DNA from 3 places in the Nostoc sp. TCL26-01 genome. Region 2 is predicted to be linked to each of the others. Evidence: predicted binding sites of a transcription regulator. Region 2 holds the regulator's gene; each other region holds the start of a gene.

Region 1 (7,163 bases), 1.9 Mb from region 2:
TATGCGCTCGGTGTTGACGGTTTTAATATCCTAGAAGGTGGAGACGATAACGATCAGTTATTTATAGTTGAAGGTGGAAATAACCAACTGGATGGTGGTTCTGGACGCGATCGCCTAACAATTATAGAAGGTAGTAGTAACAATATTCTGTCTGGTGGATTGGGTAATGATTTTCTCGATGTCTCCAATGGTACAGGAAATAACACCCTCAATGGCAATGCAGGCGATGATATTCTGATTGGTGGATTAGCTAGTGATAAATTGTTTGGTGATGCTGGTGATGATTTCCTTTTTGGTGGAAGCAAAGGTAGTCAACTCACCGGAGGAACAGGTTTAGACAGATTTTTTCTGACCAGTGCAGCTATTCCTGAAGTACCTGTTGAGGTATTAGATTTTACTCAAAATGATGATAAAGTCATAGTCGCTGGTATTCCAGAGGTGCAGACGTTCCAAGATTTGCAATTAGAGCAGAGAGGACTGGATACAGTCGTTAAAGCCAACATTAACAATGAGTTGCAGGAATTAGGCATTTTAAGAAATGTCCAAGCTAATACTCTCACACCAGAAGACTTTGACTATACATCTGCGATTTTTGCAATTACTAACTCTTCCGCAACCGAAGGAAACACCCTCACCTTCACCATCACTCGCACAGGAGACACTGAAACCGATCAAAATATCACAGTATCAACATCCATCACAGGATCTGACACAGCCACTAACACCGACTTTGTCGCTAAAACTCAAACCCTCGCCTTCCAGCCAGGAGAAACACAAAAAACCTTTACAGTCGAGACAACTCAAGATGACTTATGGGAAGGAGATGAGACATTTAGCGTCAGTTTGAGCAATCCCACCAATGGAGGAATTATTAGCTCTACAGATGGTACAGCCAAGGGTACTATCAACAATGATGATTTAAATCCAGTATTTGCGATCGCTCCCACTTCCGCAACCGAAGGAAATACCCTCACCTTCACTATCACCCGTACCGGAAATGCTCAAACCGAGCAAAGTATCACAGTATCAACATCCATCACAGCAACCGACACAGCCACTAACACCGACTTTGTAGCTAAAACTCAAACTCTCACCTTCCAGTCAGGAGAAACGCAAAAAACCTTTACAGTCGAGACAAATCAAGATGACATATTGGAAGGAGATGAGACATTTAGTGTCAGTTTGAGCAATCCCACCAATGGGGCAATTATTAGCTCTACAGATGGTACAGCCAAGGGTACTATCAACAATGATGATAATACAGGCGTAACTATTAGCCAAACTGATGGCAATACAAAAGTTACTGAAGGTGGGACAACTGATAGTTACTCTGTTGTACTTGCTAGCCAACCTACAGCTGATGTCATTATTACTATTAATAGCGGTCAGCAAATCACTACTGATCGGCAAAAACTTACCTTTACATCTGCAAATTGGAATGTACCACAAAATATCACAGTAATAGCGGTAGATGATTCATTGGTAGAAGGAGAGCGCAGCGATAATATTCAACATACAGCTACCAGTGATGATGTTAACTATAATGGCATTCTGATCAACCCTATTGAAGTTAGTATCACTGATAACGATATCCCACTGTTACAGAATCCTAATAATAATATTTTCACTATTAAAGGTGAAAGTGATCAAGTCAAACTCCAAACTACTCTTATAGAACACAATACTAATTCCGTTGATGAATTAGGTGTATTTGTTGTAGATGATGCTAACGGCAACATCAATGGTATTGCTCCTGGTGCAGCAGGCTACACTCAAGCCGCACTACAACGAGCTAGAGTAATTTTCTCGACTATAGCCAACAATCCCAACGGCTTTAATTCTAATAATTTAGCAAGTTTACTAGAATTTACTTCTGGTGATAATTTAAGATTTTATCTCGTCAAAAATAGTACAACTGATGCTGTACAAGCAGGTTTAACTCCCATCACAAATGTGTTATTTGCTAATGCGACAACCACAAAAGTCACTAATTTAGGTAATAATGCTTTCTCTATAGGTTGGGAGAGTGGATTTGGTAATACCAATGATTTTCAAGATTTGGTAGTCAGGATTCAGACCACAAATCAAAACTTACCTTTGGGGATAAATTTACAAGGTCGCATACAAGGGGAATTAATTGATTTACGGGGATTAACACCACTAGTAAAAGCTGATTTTGTTGTGAATAGAGAAGCCGCTTACAACAACTTTATTGGCTTCTATCAAGTAACTAATGAAGATGGTGGCATTGATACCAATAGTGATGGTACAGCCGATATTCTTCCTGGACAAGCTGGTTATACTCAAGCTGCCATTCGTAATCGAATTTCTGGGATAGATTTAACAGTAAATAATCAAGGAACTGCAACTTATACTGGTAATTTTCAACCGGGTTCTTTACTTGCACCATTCATCATTGTTAATGGTAGACCAGAGGCGATTCTTGATAGTAATGCCAATAATGATCCCGCAGTTTATTTCCCATTCTTAGGTGCTAACACCGACAAAGTTGACCATATTAGACTATTGGCAAATAACGTCTTTGGTTTTGAAGATTTACCAAATGGCGGTGATCAAGATTTCAACGATACCATTGTGCGAGTCAATCTTAGTATTGCTTAAGAGCAGCATTATTTGGCGATCGCTAAGATTAATGGAGCATGGGAAAATGGTAATTTTTACCAATTCACCCAAATTGTTGAAGCTATCAGCTGTCAGTTAGTTTTTCCCAGCTGACAGCTGAAGTGCTGATAACTACTTAAGCCATTTGATTTTCAATCGCCCACCGCGCTAGTTCAGTGCGGTTGTGGAGATTAGTTTTGCCCAACATATTGGACACGTGGCTTTCTACAGTGCGCTGACTAACATTTAATTCTTCAGCGATTTCTCGGTTAGCTAAACCCCTGGCTACAAACTGTACTACCTTCAGTTCGGTTGGGGTTAACTGCACATCAAAAGGAACCTGGATGCGGGAACCATTTTCCCCGCCTTTGGCTTGGTGTTCCTTCCAACGGATAGTTTGCTTGAGTGAAGATTCTACTTGGGCTACGAGTTCTTCTGGTTCAAAGGGTTTGACCATATAAACATCCGCACCTTTGTTCAGACCTTTAACTCGGTCTGCACTTTGTCCTTTTGCGGAAAGGAAAAGAACTGGAATCCAACTGGTGCGTTCGTTTTGCCGGACTTGTTCTACAAAGGTATATCCGTCCATTTCTGGCATCATCACGTCGCAGATGATCATATCTGGAACATCGTGTTCAAGTATTTCCAGAGCTTCTCGTCCGTTTTCCGCAGTGATGACTTCATATCCTCTGAATTCTAAATAATCCTTCACCAGCAAGATGAGGTTAGGGTCATCATCAATCAATAGAAGTCGTTTGTGATCTTTCATGCTGGGTTCTTTCATAGCAGTGGCACTTGTCGCGCTTCGATCCATCAAGGTCTTGAATGGTTATCCTTTTATGGTGGATTGTTGAGATGTTGTCATTTTTCCCACTTAACTAGCCCTTTCTTTGTTGGAGTCTTGAGAGTGGCTTTCACTGGCTGTGAAACCACTAGTGCATTAGCAATATTCCAGTAAGGACACGTAGAGCAGTATATTATAATGCGCTATTATATATCCCTTTGAAAGTGGCGGGTGAAAAAACACTGATTAAATAATAATCTTTCTAGTTCACAAGTAAGTATTGGCTTAAGATGACCCTAGCTGCAACATAACCCGCGCTTTCATTAGGCTTACTGCTTTACAATATCTTGTGGATATTCAGCATTAGATTTAGACATTCACAAGCAAGTCAGGGAGTTGTTGGCAAAGGATGGGGTAAAAATGCTTATTCTTGCACCACCATTATGCCTATCAAGTGTTGTTCGATGATCCGCTCAATAACCTCCGGGTTTGCTTGGCAATACCATACACTTCCGGGTAGACAACTATTATCGGTCTAGAACAACAAACTCGCAAGCGATAAGCTTAAGTTTTGTTGCACTAAACCACTGTATTGTTACTCATTAAGCGGCTCTCTGATTACTGTTCTATAACAATTTCTCCACTTTGCAAATAAAGTTATCCATATAAAAATATTCGTTACTTATAGAAAAGAACCTGAAAAATACGAATAATTAGGGATTAATACTTACGGGAATGTAATGGAGTGTATATACGGGGACGGAGAATTGGTAAATAGTCATTGGTCAATAGTCAATGGTCAATAGTCAATAGTCAATAGTCAATAGTCAATGGTCATTGGTCATTAGTCAAAACTCAGGACTCCCCCACCCCCCCACTCCCTCACTCCCCCCACTCCCCCCACTCCCCCCACTCCCTCACTCCCCCCACTCCCTCACTCCCCCACTCCCCCCACTCAGCACTCCCTCACTCCCTCACTCCCCCACTCCCCATTCCTTCTCTTAGTTCGGAAACCCGTACACTTGGAAATATTGCCATTGTGGGGTTTTCTTCGGTAGATTAGCACTCAGGAGTTGAGAGTGCTAACTCTGGAGAAATTTAAATATGGCAGCTGTATCTCTAAGCGTATCCACAGTAAAACCTTTAGGCGATCGCGTGTTTGTTAAAGTGAGCGCCTCTGAAGAAAAGACCGCAGGTGGTCTGTATTTGCCCGACACGGCGAAAGAAAAGCCCCAAGTAGGTGAAGTAGTCGCTCTTGGCCCTGGCAGACGTAATGATGACGGTAGCCGTCAAGAATTGGAAGTCAAAGTTGGTGATAAGGTGCTGTACTCCAAGTACGCTGGCACTGACATCAAGCTGGGAACTGAAGAATATGTACTGCTCTCTGAAAAAGATATTTTAGCAGTGGTTGGGTAATTGACCAATTACCAAATTTCAAGACAAAACAATTGACTTAACTTCCACACATCGAGACACCTATGGCAAAGCGCATTATCTACAACGAAAACGCCCGTCGCGCCCTGGAGCGAGGTATTGACATCCTGGCTGAAGCTGTGGCTGTTACCCTTGGTCCCAAAGGTCGTAACGTAGTACTAGAAAAGAAATTTGGTGCGCCACAAATCGTTAACGATGGTGTCACCATTGCTAAAGAAATCGAATTAGAAGATCATATTGAAAACACTGGCGTGGCTTTGATTCGTCAAGCTGCTTCCAAAACCAACGACGCAGCAGGCGATGGTACAACCACTGCTACCGTTTTGGCTCATGCAATTGTTAAAGAAGGTCTAAGAAACGTAGCAGCAGGCGCTAACGCTATTTCCTTGAAGCGCGGTATTGATAAAGCTACCAGTTTCTTAGTAGATAGAATTAAAGAACACGCTCGCCCTGTAGAAGATTCTAAAGCGATCGCTCAAGTTGGGTCAATTTCTGCTGGTAACGACGATGAAGTCGGTCAGATGATTGCTCAAGCGATGGACAAAGTTGGTAAGGAAGGCGTAATTTCCCTAGAAGAAGGTAAGTCTGTAACTACCGAGTTGGAAATTACTGAAGGGATGCGCTTTGACAAAGGCTATATCTCTCCTTACTTTGCCACCGACCCTGAACGGATGGAAGCGATTTTTGATGAGCCTTTCTTACTATTAACAGATAAGAAAATTGCTCTAGTACAAGACCTAGTACCAGTTCTCGAACAAGTAGCTCGTTCTGGTCGTCCTTTGGTGATTATCGCTGAAGATATCGAAAAAGAAGCTTTAGCAACCCTTGTAGTTAACCGCTTGCGCGGTGTACTGAATGTAGCTGCTGTTAAGGCTCCTGGCTTTGGCGATCGCCGCAAAGCTATGCTAGAAGATATCGCTATCCTCACCGGCGGCCAACTGATTACCGAAGATGCTGGTTTGAAACTGGACAACACCAAGCTAGAAAGTTTGGGTAAAGCTCGTCGCGTCACCATTACCAAGGACAACACCACAATTGTTGCTGAAGGTAACGACGTTGCCGTTAAAGCTCGTGTAGAACAAATTCGTCGTCAAATCGAAGAAACTGAATCTTCCTACGACAAAGAAAAACTGCAAGAGCGTCTAGCAAAACTCTCCGGTGGTGTGGCTGTGGTCAAAGTAGGTGCAGCCACCGAAACCGAAATGAAGGATAAGAAACTCCGCCTAGAAGACGCTATCAACGCTACCAAGGCTGCTGTAGAAGAAGGTATCGTTCCTGGTGGTGGTACAACTCTAGCTCACCTAGCTCCTGAACTCGATGCTTGGGCAAATGCTAACCTCAAGGATGAAGAGTTGACTGGTGCGTTGATTGTCGCTCGTGCATTACCCGCACCTTTAAAGAGAATTGCAGAAAACGCAGGTCAAAATGGTGCTGTGATTGCTGAACGTGTGAAAGAAAAAGCCTTCAACGTCGGCTACAACGCTGCAACCAACGAATTCGTTGACTTGTTAGAAGCTGGTATTGTTGACCCTGCGAAAGTAACTCGTTCTGCACTGCAAAACGCTGCTTCTATCGCTGGGATGGTGTTGACAACCGAATGTATCGTAGTTGACAAGCCAGAACCCAAAGACGGCGCTCCTGCTGGCGCTGGCGCTGGCGGCGGTGACTTCGATTACTAATATTTTGTAGTCGGGTAAGTTTTTAAAAACAGCTGCTTCTTTTGTGGAGGCGGCTGTTTTTTGTTTTGAAACCCATAAACACCTACTTCAATTCAACTCACAACTAAAAGTTCATCCAGTTTATTTTTTAAGTCTAAAGACTATACAGAAAATTTCCGTGTAAGAAATAGTTAGGCTGTATATCCAAAATTAGGTACGCTTATGTTAAGGACTATCAGGTAAACAACTTCCGGCAGCAACATGGAAAGAAACGACTTGATTAAGCAATACTATGAGGAACTTTATGAGAATGATGTTTTAGAAAGGTATTGAGCATACATTCAGAACGAAGAACCTGAAGATCAGGACTTGTTTGAAAAATACTTAGTTGACATTGATCACAATCCAGCTTTGCTTCAAAGCATTCCAGCGTCTGTAAGAGCCGCCTATGATTACTATTACTGTCTTAATAGATACTGGGTTAGGCTGTACAAGTTACCGTATGAGGATGATGTGACTTATGCTCTAAGAGTAACAACCGATGGTGACGATGGCTGTCTTGAGGTTTATGACCAACACGGTTTAGAGATTGGTGTAGGGCGCACCTACCTAGAGTTAATTAGTTGGGGAAACGTAGACGAAATTCGTACTTATCTGCATGACTA
Region 2 (7,163 bases):
TGCTAGTGGGTTCGGGAACAGGTGTAATGCGTAATTTATCTGGATCTTTTCTCACCTGTAACGGTAAACTTATGCGCTGCTCACTATTATCGTTAAAATCGATAGACCTACCATTTGTAAGCTGTAGAGGAAAAACAGATATCGGTAACACAACATTAAAATTATTACCTACAGTATCAAAAAATCTCCAAAATTTACTTTCTCCACCACTAAATATGGGATCTAAGCCTGCGATTCCTAAACCTTGTCCTAATGTTTGGAAATTCTTGAATGTATATGTTAAAGGATTAGCACCACTAGAATCTGTTGTAGTTTTAATTTCTGCATCTACAAGTCCAAAATTCTTTGATGCGTCATTTTGAAAACTATCGTCTATGATCAAAAACCCATCAACACTTCCATTATTAGGATTACCCTCAAAAAATCCACAAAAACTGAGCTTGAGTATAGCAGCCGCCGCAGGGTTAGTACCAATAAAACCCAAAGTGGCAATGGTCGCAGTAGCTATAGTGGCGACATTATGTAGCTTACGGGATTTCCACAAGTTCATGATCTTTTCCTTAATTAATCAATGTGCCAAAATTCAACAATTGGGCTGAATGAAAAGGATGGCGATCGCTTTTCTGGCAACACAAGATGGCAAAAATTAGTTACACTGAGCTAAATACATTTATTTGGCAAGGGTTGATGCAACGAGCGATGCTGTAAAGCTGTCGCTAAGAGTGAGTGTATAAACACTCAACGCAGATACTCTTGCTTTTATTGTCTTCAAAGTTTGCAGTTATCTATACTCAATAGACTCTGCGTAGTTAGGAATGAGAGTTGGAGTTGATAGGCGATCGCTCTTTATTAGCAAGTAATGCTGAATGCCTTACTTGCTTTTACTGGTAATGATACGCTTAACTAAAGTGTCAAAATGCAATTTATCAACTCTTGATAAAGTAAAGTTATGTAAAAACTGATACCTGTCTCAATATATTTAAAGCTGGACTTGAAGAAAAAACTGCATAGATAGGTCAGTTTTGATCAACTTCAAACCTTTATTCATCAGTGATTTGCCTAATTCTTGCCACCTGTTACAAAAATTTATTTTATCAATAAGGAAATTAAGCTTTTGTCATGTTTGTTAAAATTTCCTGGTTACGTAAGATTTCTAGTCTGAAAAACAACGTAAATAGGCTGACGTATAAGTTAAATCTATCAATTGATGAGGTTTAAACCAAAGTCAAACTTTACATAACCTTTATTATTGATCTCAGTAAAATCACCAACCTAAAAGAGGATAAATGGGGAAAGTTAAAATTTACAGGTTTATTTCCCCATATCTGCTGGATTATGGATGGTGAAACTGGAAAAATACACCACCTTTGAGGGTTCCTGGATCATTGCCGTAGTTGCTGAAGGTGAGCGATCGCAGATGATCAAAGAATGGCTTTCCTACTACCTCTATTAGTTTGAGAATGGGTATTTGCTGCTCTACTAAATTTTGGGATGCTGGCCAATTCAGGTATACGTAACCTTGATTGGGTTGAGGAATGGCAGAGATGCTATTTTGGAAATCCCGATTTTTCAGTACAGAATTGTCTTTACTACTCAAGATTTCATAGATGGTAGCTAAATCAGAAGTGAAAATTTCGTAATTACCTATAGTTGTGTGTACACCTTTGACATTAGCATTCAGAGTAAATGATGGTTGAGATTTAGCATCGGTTTTTTGCGTTATGGTTGTTAATTCTGTCCAAGCGGAAACTGTTTGCTTGTCTAGGTTTAGGGTATTAGTGCTGAGTCCTTGGGATGAGGCGATCGCATCTAAATTAGCAATAGCTTCTGGCACATTTGTTAATTTTTCTGTGACAAAAATCCAGTCAGTTTTTGTTTGTCCATCACGAGGAATTAAAGCGATCGCATATTCTCCCTTGACCCAACTAAATATATCCTGTGCTAAGTTAATCCCCCAACTTTTCTGTACCTCAGCTAAGGGTTGTACCAATCGAGAAATGATATCTGTACCTGAACCAGAGGTGGCAGTTTTGGCTTGTGTCCAAAGTTTAGCTAAGTCACTGTTGCCTAAATTGCTCAAATCTGCACCAGCAATTACCAAACCTGCTGATGCCGGGATATATTTTAATGCGTCTACTGGCTGGGATAATAAAGGATTGAGCATAATTTCCCCAGAAGTGAGAAAACTAGTTTCTGCTAACACTCCTTTGGGGTTTAAGGTAAAGGCAATTATTTGACTGTCGTATATTGGTGCTGATAAGTTTAAGCCTTGCCATTCTGCAACCGTCGGGAGATTGAGAAAAACCGCAGCTAAAGAACTTTTAGGCAATTGTTGAATAGCTTTTTGGTATTGGGGAGAACTGATTAAATTGAGATCCGGGGCTTGTACATTATTAATGGCATCACGCAAGACTTTGGGATCATTGGCAAATAAGACGAAGTTATCGACAACTGTACCAGCGAGAGTATGAAACTCTGGTTGAGAACTATCATAAATGACTTTTGTCCCCTCATATGCTTCCGTCCCCAAGGTAGCACCTGCTAAGACTCGTCGAGAAAACAATAACTCAACAAACTCCAGGCTTTTCTCTGGTTTATCGGTAGCTAAGGCGATCAGATATCCTGGTTGCTTACCATTTTCCGGATCACGATCAATATCTAGGGAAGTGATAGCCAGAGAAATTTCGTTTCCTAACCAAGGTTGAATATCTTGCTGATAATCAATGCCACTGTTAGCTAATAAACTAGTTTTGAGTTTAGATAATTCTCCCGTACCTGCCAATGATTGTAAGCGGTCTGGGTTAACCAGGAGAGAAACCGTCACAGGGGCAAGTTGCGACACAAATATCGCCGCTTGAGGTTGGGAAGTAGATGCAATCAAGTTAACGGGACTTTTAGCAAAGAACCAATAAAAGCCAGCGATCGCTGCTAAGATGAGGGCGATCGCACCTGCTATGAAGAAACCAGAGAATGAGCGTTGCGTATTCATGTTTCCTACTTCTCCCGTTTTCTGCCAACATAAATAATATCGGATTGTTTACAAAAACCTCATGACAGGGAAAAGTTCTGGTCAACCAATTACTCAGATTAGTGTAGAGGAATTAGCGCAACGTCTGGCAACAGAGGATGCAAATATTCAGTTAGTAGATGTCCGGGAACCGCAAGAAATAGCCCTGGCAAGGATTCATGGCTTTATCAACCTACCTCTGAGTGAATATGCTCAGTGGGGACAACAAATCCACTCTATACTTAACTCTGAAGCCGAAACTCTAGTTTTGTGCCACCACGGTATGCGTTCTGCTCAGATGTGTGAGTGGTTGGTGAGTCAAGGTTTTACAAATGTGAAAAATATTGCTGGTGGTATTGATGCCTATTCAGTTTTAGTAGACTCCTCAATTCCTCAGTATTAATCTTTGGTTTTGGCAAATCAAACATCACCAAGTTGGAAGATTAAATTTCAGCTTGGCTGTGTTATTGTTGACAAAAGTTACATAATTTGTATTTAGAGGGGTGAGAGTTAATAAAGCTGATCTACAAGGGCATTATATGAAAGTAAATCTATCACAAATCATCAAAATTACGTACTTTAGAATACAATTTAGTATTTTATTTATGTAAAAATACTTATAAAACTAAATACGCCCTAGACAAAAATTTTGGCCAAAATCAATTTCGTCAACGCCATAGCAGCCAGAACAGTTTAATAATGGTTATTACAATAGAATTTAGATATATTGCTCTCTTAATTAACTATTATTAATTTTTTACTCAAGAATCTCACAATTTTTCACAGTTTGCCTTCCGTCAAAAATACCTATGCAAGTTCAGTTGACTAATCGACAACAGCATATACTTTGGGCAACAGTACGTCATTACATTGCTACAGCCGAGCCTGTTGGTTCAAAAGCTTTGGTTGATGAGTACGATCTGGGTGTGAGTTCGGCAACAATTCGGAATGTGATGGGGGTACTAGAAAAATCTGGGTTATTATACCAACCACACACCTCAGCCGGACGAGTACCTTCAGACTCAGGTTATCGGATTTATGTTGACCAGCTAATAACCCCATCCGAAGTTTTAGCCAAAGAGGTCGAACTAGCCCTGCAACAGCGTCTCCAGTGGGAAGATTGGAGCTTAGAAATTCTCTTGCAGGGAGCAGCGCAGATATTGGCTAGTTTAAGCGGATGTATTAGCTTAATCACTATGCCACAAACTAATACAGCCAGTATACGACATCTGCAATTAATGCAGATAGAAACGGGACGAATCATGCTGATTGTGGTGACAGATAATTATGAAACCCATTCCAAATTAATGGATTTACCCCCGGCCAGAGGAGAAACCAAGCCCGATCCAGAGGTGATTGATCGTGAGTTACAAATTGTTTCTAACTTTTTGAATAGCCACTTACGAGGGCGGAGTCTATTAGAAATTAACGCTCTGGATTGGAGTCAATTAGACCAGGAATTTCAACGTTATGGAGAGTTTCTGAGAAATTTAGTCCCAGAATTAGCACATCGCACGCTTGCACCAGCCGCAACGCAAATTATGGTGCGGGGTGTGGCTGAAGTGTTGCGTCAGCCAGAGTTTTCCCAACTTAATCAGGTGAAAACAATTATACAACTGTTGGAAGAAGAACAAGAGCAGTTGTGGCGATTAATATTTGCACAACCGGAATTAGAAGATCCAAATAAATCGAAGGTGACGGTGCGAATTGGCACAGAAAACCCCCTAGAACCGATTCGGACTTGCTCGTTAATTTCTTCCACCTATCGCCGGGGTACGGTTCCACTAGGTAGTGTGGGGGTTTTAGGCCCGACACGCCTAGATTACGAAAATGCGATCGCTGTTGTCGCGGCTGCGGCTGATTACCTCTCAGAAGCCTTCAGTTAATTGGAAAATTCTTAAATTATCGGCTCGTTTTAGAAGAGACTGAACCAGAACGTCTTCTATATTTAGCTGTCCCTATAGAAGCATATGACTCGTTTTTTTATCGAGATTTACCCAAGGCTTCTATTAAAAAATATCAAATTAAGTTAATAGTTTATGATTCTAGAAATGAGGTAATCATCAAATGGATAAATTAACAAAATACCGCCAATATATTCAACAGTTATTGACAGAAGAATCTCAGGGAAAAACCATTGGAGGAGACATTGAATCACAAACAGTTTTTGATTTAGAGCAGGATCGTTATTTATTAATTGACTTAGGATGGAATGAACACCGACGGGTTTACAACTGTGTACTTCATTTGGAGATTAGAGAAGAGAAAATTTGGATTCAACTCAATCAAACAGATACACTAATTGCCGATAAATTAATAGCCAAAGATGTGGCGAAAGACGATATTATTTTGGGACTTCAACCTCCTTATGTTCGAGAATACACTGGATTTGGAGTTAGTTAATTACATCTAAATTTATGGTCAGAAAAATTGCCTTGGGGGTGCTGTGGTTAGGATTCATTACTTATGCTTTTGTCTTCGCTCCTCCTGATCAACCTGATACAGTTGAGCTAATTAAAAACCTTTCTCTTGGTCAATGGCAAGGTATTAACCCCCTAGTAATCGCATTATTTAACCTCATGGGTATCTGGCCTATGATTTACAGCGCTATGCTGTTTATCGATGGCCGAGGACAGAAAATCCGCGCTTGGCCGTTTGCAACAGCTTCCTTCGCTGTTGGTGCGTTTGCGCTTTTACCCTATTTAGCTTTGCGAGAACCCAATCCTGAATTTATTGGTGCAAAGACTAGCTTGATCAAGTTACTAGATTCTCGTGTAACTGGTGTTATTCTCACGATAGGCGCAGTAATTCTTGTTGCTTATGGTTTGCAATCTAGTGATTGGAGCAATTTCGTCCAACAGTGGCAAACTAACCGTTTTATTCATGTCATGAGCCTAGATTTTTGCCTACTTTGCTTATTATTTCCCACACTGCTAGGAGATGATATGGCGCGTCGCGGTTGGCAAAATCAGCAGCTTTTTTGGTTATTTGCTGTCATACCCCTGTTCGGCCCTTTAATTTATTTATGCTTGCGTCCACTCTTACCAGCAGCGAATGCAGATGTCATCACTAACACTGTTTCAACCCAAAAATAACGGGTGAAACCTGCATTTCTTACAAAACGGTAGGGGCGGGTTCATGAGATATTCGTGAATGATTGAAGCATATTTGTGAACCCGCCCCTACAGCCTCTGTACTCCGGTTTTATCAATTTCGTGAGAAATTCGGGGAAAGCGGGGTGTAGGGATGTAGGGAAAAAGGGTTTTTTGGTTGAGTGCGTAAGTTCTGTAGACTACCTTCGGCTTCATCCTTTTTATAAGAAGCCTTTAACATATATAAATTTTCTTAAATGCTTATCTATTGAGGTTAGTTTTGTCAGTAGTAAGGGAAAACTATCTTGGGTATACGTGGTAATTAATTAACTAAGCACCATTGATGCCTGTTTTATATTTAACACTCAGAAAATAAACATCATGGTCAATGTATCTTTGCTCAACAACCAGATAGAGTCTTTAGAGTTACCAATTGAGCGTGATCAGTTTCTGCGCTCAATGATTCGAGAATTAGCAGGAACCTTACAAGATGTGATTGGGATTGAAGAAGCCGCAGGCTTTTTAAATGTAGTCGGCTATCGCACAGGTCAACACGTTAATCAGCTTTACAAAAATGCTTTGCAAGTGTCAAATCTTTCTCGTGAGCAGGTAACTGCTGTTCTCGTAGATTGGAAACGCCGGATTCAAGGTGACTTTTACGTGATCGAAGAAACGGATGAAAAGATTGTTTTAGGTAATCGCAAATGCCCATTTGCAGAACAGGTAGAAGGGCGAGAAGCTATGTGTGTGATGACATCAAATATCTTTGGAGCGATCGCCGCAGATAGTCTTGGCTACGCGAGAGTCGAGTTACAAGACACCATCGCCAGAGGCGCTCAGGAATGCACAATCGTCATTTATCTTCAACCTAGTGAAGCATTAAATGAGTTTGCAGGACAAGAATATTTCAAAGCAGAATAGGAGTTAGAAACGGGACAATTCGAGAGTATAATTCTTTCTCTGGAATATGTCCCGGCTGAAGTTTATCTTTGAAAATATAGCTGAGTATCTTCACTTTTATCGCATCACTCTTCCCTGTTAACAAAAGTAAAGATTCGTGCTGC
Region 3 (7,163 bases), 2.8 Mb from region 2:
CTAGTACTTGGGCAATTTTTAGCGGTATTTTAGTTGAGCAATCTAACTCCGTTGTTGATGCTTTAGAGAAACATGGTTGGGTTGTGGCTACCATGTGGAAGCGCAAAGAATGGTGTTGTTTAAACGTGCGACGTTCTTAAAAGAAAGTTGGATGGGAGAGCAAGCTTTTTTACTGAGACTATGCTGCTTTAGTTAAAATATTTAGATATAGTCTTTTTTCATCTGAACTCAGCAATACTATGACGCTTCAGAACTTGGAATCAGAATTACTGGCTTTAACACCAAATGAAAAAGCACAGGCAATTCAGCTACTTGCTCAAAGCTTAGGCAACTCTTGGCGAGGGATTGAAAAAACTCCAGGAATATGTGGTGGCGATGCGTGTATCGCCACCACATATTCCTGTCTGGGTTTTAATTAATGCTCGTAGGTTAGGTATTAGTGAAGCTCAACTTTTGAAAGATTATCCGACTCTATCGGCAACTGACTTAACTAACGCTTGGGTTTATGCCACTGTATATCAAGAAGAAATTGATACAGCTATTCGGGAAAATGAAGAGGAATAATGGCTCGTTTGTACGCAGATGAACTGCCAAATAATTCTAGCGTTCTTGATTAGGTAAGTAAGTTACCAAAAAATTCTAAAATCCCAACTTAATAATTATTAATATGTAGAGATACAAAAAATTGTATCTCTACCTTAACATTGCTTAAAAGAAACTTTGTAGATGCTGGATTAGCTGTGGTGCTTGTACCACACCCTCAATACGCTCCACTGGCTGACCTTGCTTGAACAATACAAGGGTTGGTAGAGCAGTAATTTGATACTTGGTGGCTAATTCTGTGTATTTTTCAGTGTCAATTTTAACAATGCGTAAATTGTCTTTAAGTTGAGCATTTACCTGCTGTAAAATTCCAGTCATCATCTGACAAGGACCACACCAGTCAGCGTAAAAATCTACTAAAACAGGTACATCAGAACCAGATAGCATCTCTTCAAAGCTGTTGAATTGTTTTTTAGTAGTCATATGACACACACCAATTATTTATTGATTGAATTCAATATTAATGTCTGCTTTCTGAAAATGGTGTAACATTATTTTATTTTTATTGTTGCTAAATTTATCGTTCCCATTTCAATAGGGGATAGGGGACAGGGTATTGGGAAAGAAAAATAAAACAATATTCACAATAACCATTAGCACGTTCATAAACTGATTTCCTAAGAGCAGAGGAAACATACGTACTGATTTAATGACATTGTTTATTTCCTAATTGCTGCTAACAGCTTATAGATGTTAATGCTAGCAATATTAGCAGCCTAAAAGAATTATATTTTATTCAGAGGATAAGTACTTAGAGATAATTAATTACACATATTTTTCTTCTGTTGCCTATTGCCTATTGCCTATCTCCACAAATGAACTTAATTTTGTCCAACTACTTATCAGATGTTCCCCAAATCACCATAAGATAATTAGCGCGGTATCTCCAAGATAGAGGAACATAACATGAGTTCATTACAAAATCAGGTAGCTATTGTTACTGGTGCGTCAAGGGGGATTGGTAGAGCGATCGCTCTCCAATTAGCTGCCCAAGGGGCAAAAGTAGTGGTTAATTATGCCAGTTCTAGCACCGCAGCCGATCAGGTAGTTGCAGAAATTACGGGTGCTGGTGGGGAAGCGAACGCGCTACAAGCTGATGTTTCCCAAGCTGATCAAGTAGATGCACTGATCAACACAGTGATGGAAAAGTTTCAACGAGTGGATATTTTGGTGAATAATGCTGGTATCACCCGCGACACTCTACTACTACGCATGAAAACAGAAGATTGGCAAGCCGTAATCGACCTCAATCTCACTGGTGTATTTTTATGTACTCGCGCTGCCAGTAAAATCATGCTGAAGCAGCGTTCTGGTCGCATCATCAACATTACCTCCGTTGCTGGACAAATGGGTAATCCTGGTCAAGCAAACTACAGCGCTGCTAAAGCCGGTGTGATTGGTTTTACCAAAACAGTTGCGAAAGAACTTGCTTCTCGTGGTATCACAGTTAACGCTGTTGCTCCCGGTTTCATCGCTACAGACATGACCAGCAACCTCAAAGCTGACGATATTCTCAAATACATCCCTTTAGGTCGCTACGGTCAACCAGAAGAAATTGCTGGTATGGTACGCTTCCTAGCATCTGACCCCGCCGCCGCTTACATTACTGGTCAAGTCTTTAACGTCGATGGTGGCATGGTGATGGCTTAGACAGTGCTGAGTGCTGAGTCATGAGTGCTGAGTGCTGAGTCATGAGTAGTGAGTACTGAGTGCTGAGTGGGGAGTAATAAGTGGGGAGTGATTTTAGCGATAGTAGATTGTAGCCCTTACTGAGTGCTGATTCAGGAATTTTAATAGAGTCATGAGTTATGCTTTATTGTTGTTTTAAATCTTAATTCCTTACCTTTTCTTAACTCAGCACTCAGCACTCATCACTCAGGACTGTTGGCGGATTCTTTGCCAGACAGTGAAGCCGAGCAGAATGATAATACTGCTGGCTGTGGCAATAATCACCGTCAAAGTCATGCCTTGGATTCTCATTGCCAGCAAATTACAAACTAAGGTTGCTGACCACAAGGTAAATGCAGCGTGACGTTGAGATAATCCCCAAGCGAGTAAGCGGTGGTGTAGGTGGTCTTTGCCAGGGGTGCTGAGGGGGTTTTTTCCTGCTAGCAACCGCCGAATAAATACTTGTGTAGTATCTAATACTGGCAAGAGCAAAAATAAAACTGTAGGGCCGAGAGCAAATAGAGTATTGCGTTGTAGGCTACCTAAAATACTAGTAGCAGCTAACACATAACCAAAAAAGTATGCCCCAGCATCACCCATGATGATTCTGGAGGGGTGAAAATTGTGACGTAAAAAGCCTAAAGCCGCACCTCCCAAGGCAGCCAAAACTAAGGTAGCCGCAGCTCGATTAGGAAACTGGGCAGAAACTCCCAATAAACTCATGGCAGCGATAAAACTAATTCCTCCTGCCAATCCATCCATGCCATCCATCAAGTTAATGGCATTAGTGATGCCCACCACCCAAAGCACGGTGAGCAACATGGAGAGAATAGAGTCAATGGGCGTACCGAAACTCACATTCACACTAATGCCGTTAGCCACCAGCAACAAGGCTGTGATAATTTGCGCCCACAACCGAACAGAGGGGGGTAATCCGAACTGATCGTCTATAAAGCCGACCAAGACTAGGATGGAACCCCCTAGTAAAATAGTCAGTACTTGAGCTAAGACGTTCTGTAGCTCAATGGGTCTTAAAAGGCTAGCTAAGACCAATGCGGCAATCACCCCCGCATAAATAGCTAAACCTCCTGCATTGGGCAAAGGTTCTCGATTGAGTCGTCGGGCGTTGGGTTGATCAGCCCAACCTACCCTTAAGGCAAATTTGCGTACCGTGGGAATTAAACGCCACGTTACTAACCAAGCCAAGATAAACGTGAATACTACTGCCAACCAGCCGGAGCCGCTAGGGTCAGCAATGCCAAGAGACCTAAGGGAGTTGTACAGATTCATCTCCCGATTCAACCATTACTGCCAGTATCCTACATGAGCATCAAGAGTATATTAATCAATTTTTTTGATTTCTATTTGTGATTTCAGTAGTTTGGTTACTTAGCACTCTGAGCCTGTGAGTGCTAAATTGTCTAATGGAAGCGCTAGAGAAAGAAAAAATGGCAAAAATTATTTCATTCGATGAAGAGTCACGGCGGGCTTTAGAACGGGGTGTCAATGCCCTGGCTGATGCTGTGAAAATCACTTTAGGGCCAAAAGGTCGCAACGTTCTGTTAGAAAAAAAATTTGGTACGCCCCAAATTGTCAATGACGGGATTACCGTGGCCAAAGAAATTGAATTAGAAGATCCTTTGGAGAATACTGGGGCTAGACTGATCCAGGAAGTAGCATCTAAAACTAAAGATGTAGCTGGGGATGGTACAACCACGGCTACCGTTTTGGTGCAAGCCTTGATCAAAGAAGGTTTGAAGAACGTCGCTGCTGGTAGTAACCCAGTTAGTTTAAAACGGGGTATTGAGAAAACTACTGAGGCTTTGGTAGAAGAAATTGCCAGAGTTGCCAAGCCAGTCGAAGGCAGTGCGATCGCTCAAGTTGCTACTGTCTCAGCTGGTAACGATGAAGAAGTCGGTAACATGATTGCCGAAGCAGTGGCTAAAGTCACCAAGGACGGTGTAATTACTGTTGAGGAATCAAAATCCCTGACAACGGAACTAGAAGTAGTTGAAGGGATGCAAATTGACAGAGGTTACATTTCCCCCTACTTCGTCACCAACAACGATCGCCTGACGGTGGAATTTGAAAATGCGCGGATTCTGATTACCGATAAGAAAATCAACAGCATCCAAGATTTAGTTCCCATTTTGGAAAAAGTCGCTCGTTTGGGTCAACCTCTGCTGATCATTGCTGAAGATGTAGAAGGAGATGCCCTAGCAACTCTAGTTGTTAACAAAGCGCGGGGTGTACTCTCTGTAGCAGCGATTAAAGCACCGGGATTTGGTGAACGTCGTAAAGCATTGCTGCAAGATATCGCCATTCTTACCGATGGTCAGTTAATTTCCGAAGAAATTGGCTTGAGCTTAGATACAGCCTCCCTGGAAGCCTTGGGAACTGCCCGGAAAATCACAATTGAAAAAGACAACACCACAATTGTTTCTGGAACAACCACCAAGCCAGAAATAGAAAAGCGCATTGCTCAAATCCGTAAACAGTTAGAAGAAACTGATTCCGAATACGATCAGGAAAAATTACAAGAACGCATTGCCAAGTTAGCAGGCGGTGTCGCAGTGATCAAGGTCGGTGCAGCTACTGAAACCGAACTCAAAGACCGCAAACTGCGAATTGAAGACGCACTCAACGCTACCAAGGCGGCTGTGGCTGAAGGTATTGTTCCTGGTGGTGGCAAAACCCTGATTTACTTGGCCTCAAAAGTAGATGCAGTGAAAAATCATCTCGACGAAGAAGCCAGAATCGGTGCTGATATTGTCAAACGGGCGCTAGAAGCTCCTCTACGCCAGATTGCTGACAATGCTGGTGAAGAAGGTTCAATCATTGTTTCTAAGGTTAAAGAGAACAGCAATTTTAACTTCGGTTACAACGCTGCTACGGGAGCATTTGAAGACTTGATTGCTGCTGGTATCATCGACCCCGCAAAAGTTGTACGTTCGGCTTTGCAAAATGCTGCTTCTATTGCTGGTTTGGTTCTCACCACCGAAGCGATTGTGGTAGAGAAACCAGAGAAAAAAGCTCCTCCTGCTCCTGATGGCGGCATGGGTGGCATGGGCGGCATGGGCGGCATGGGCGGCATGGGCGGCATGGGGATGTTCTAAGAATAGGGGATAGGGGATAGGGAATTAGGGGACAAGGGGACAAGGGGACAAGGGGACAAGGGGACAAGGGGACAAGGGGACAAGGGGACAAGGGGACAAGGGGACAAGGGGACAAGGTGAAGGATTTTCCGCCGCTCTCCCCATCCCCCCATCTCCCCATCTCCCCATCCCCCCCCATCTCCCCATCCCCCCATCTCCCCATCTCCCCATCTCCCCATCTCCCCATCCCCCCTCTCCCCAAACGTTAGGGGCAGCTTCCCGGAGATCGCCTGCTTCTTTACAGGTGAACCCAGGGGAACTGCCCCTTAATTTGGCAAAAATTTACTTGATAAAAATTTACTCAGCCGTTGCGAGTTCGGTACTGCCCCGTGTGCGTTTGCGGGTCAAGGTGTTGTACAACATGACACCGATCGCTTTGATTAAGTTGCCTTCTAATTCTTGGAACATCTTCATGTTCACACCAAAGGCGGCGTTAGCTTCATCGACAATGCGATCGCCTGTAGCGTCATCAATGGGCATCTCATCTAAAATTTGCCGATATTTGGCTTTGAATCCCTTCTCATCTGTAATATCTGCAAATTCATAGAATGCAGTTCCTTGCCCATCTGTCAAATTCATCGCTGTCACCGCAATGTTTTTGAGAATTTGTCCCCCAGATAAATCACCTAAATAACGGGTGTAAGAATGAGCAATCAACAATTCTGGTTCTGTTGCTGATATTTCCCGAATACGTTGTACATAAGCCTCACCTGCTGGCGATAGTTTGATTTGTTCGCGCCAGTTTGCACCGTAATAATAGCTCAGGTCTTGCTCTAAGCTGTGCTTACGATTGAGTTGGGGAAAGTTAATTTTAGAAACAATCGGGTGTTGGCTATGCTTTTCCATTTCCTCTTCCATCGCCGAGTAGACGAAGTAAAAGTTAGCCACTAACTTGCGGTAAGAACTTTTTTCTACTACTCCTTTTAAAAAGCACTTGACAAAACCAACGTTTTCTGCCATCGTGTGAGCTTTTTTTGTCCCTACACGCAGTTTGCTTGCTAAATTGCTGCTCATGCTAAACTTCTCAACTTTAAAAAGGTCAACTGCTGGAGTTTTAAATTACAGACAGCTAAAAAATGCCATTAAAACGTTACATTAAAACTATTTGATGAGAATTTATATTAATATTTTTTAAGTTCAAGCAGTGGTGAGTGCCGTAAAACCCTACGGGCATAGCTAGTCATCAGTTGAGTGCTTTGTATAAGATTTATGTGAAGTTGTTAATTTACCACTGGCGACTATGAGAGGCAAGGGTTAAACTGAGGGGCAGCAAACTTTATCAAAAATTTACTATGTAATAACTTTTTTTAAGTATTTTTACATAAGCTAATTTAGAGAAATAAAGATTCTTATCCAAAAAAAATAACTATCATAAAAGCAAAACACAAGGTATCTACTTGTAGTTGTTGAATTAAAGTGTAAAGTTACGTAAGTTCGATAGAACAGAAGCAGAGGGAGTTATAAGTGGTGAGTTATGAGTGCTGAGTAACGAGTAGTTAGTGGCAATTCTTAATTTTCCCTCACTCCCTTACTCCCTCACTCTTCCTCAGCCTTTAGCCCTGGCTCTAATTTTCTCGAACTGACTTTTAAGTGATGATTTTTTAGTGTGATTGTGTGGGGTGTTTAAATATATGGTTTCGTCGATAACTCGAACTCAAAGCTACATCAGAGAATCTGCCTGTAAATCGGATGAACTAGGAAATAATTTTGCCCCTAGCTTGATATCTTTGCCCGCTA

Evidence for each region. Region 2 encodes HrcA, which represses chaperone genes, less so after heat shock. Its sites were predicted from a motif close to TTAGCACTCNNGANTCNNGAGTGCTAA; they were not measured.
Region 1: the regulator HrcA is predicted to act here: its motif matches at 4,466-4,492, upstream of groES (co-chaperone GroES).
Region 3: the regulator HrcA is predicted to act here: its motif matches at 3,661-3,687, upstream of groL (chaperonin GroEL).

What each region holds. Positions count from the first base shown of each region.
Region 1 is NZ_CP040297.1:2,899,519-2,906,681, forward strand. Features, by position in the region: gene FD725_RS12420 (Calx-beta domain-containing protein) at 1-2,622, shown strand, start outside; gene FD725_RS12425 (response regulator transcription factor) at 2,759-3,436, opposite strand; gene groES (co-chaperone GroES) at 4,511-4,822, shown strand; gene groL (chaperonin GroEL) at 4,885-6,519, shown strand; gene FD725_RS12440 (hypothetical protein) at 7,012-7,163, shown strand, end outside.
Region 2 is NZ_CP040297.1:1,036,184-1,043,346, reverse strand. Features, by position in the region: gene FD725_RS04300 (PEP-CTERM sorting domain-containing protein) at 1-550, opposite strand, end outside; gene FD725_RS04295 (DUF3352 domain-containing protein) at 1,334-2,989, opposite strand; gene FD725_RS04290 (rhodanese-like domain-containing protein) at 3,051-3,410, shown strand; gene hrcA (heat-inducible transcriptional repressor HrcA) at 3,817-4,893, shown strand; gene FD725_RS04280 (element excision factor XisH family protein) at 4,893-5,087, shown strand; gene FD725_RS04275 (XisI protein) at 5,075-5,410, shown strand; gene FD725_RS04270 (DUF2834 domain-containing protein) at 5,425-6,102, shown strand; gene FD725_RS04265 (methanogen output domain 1-containing protein) at 6,481-7,020, shown strand.
Region 3 is NZ_CP040297.1:3,866,699-3,873,861, reverse strand. Features, by position in the region: gene prmA (50S ribosomal protein L11 methyltransferase) at 1-140, shown strand, start outside; partial or broken gene FD725_RS16795 (DUF433 domain-containing protein) at 240-564, shown strand; gene trxA (thioredoxin) at 709-1,026, opposite strand; gene fabG (3-oxoacyl-[acyl-carrier-protein] reductase) at 1,510-2,253, shown strand; gene FD725_RS16780 (MraY family glycosyltransferase) at 2,479-3,561, opposite strand; gene groL (chaperonin GroEL) at 3,720-5,387, shown strand; gene FD725_RS16770 (heme oxygenase (biliverdin-producing)) at 5,724-6,440, opposite strand; gene glmM (phosphoglucosamine mutase) at 7,058-7,163, shown strand, end outside.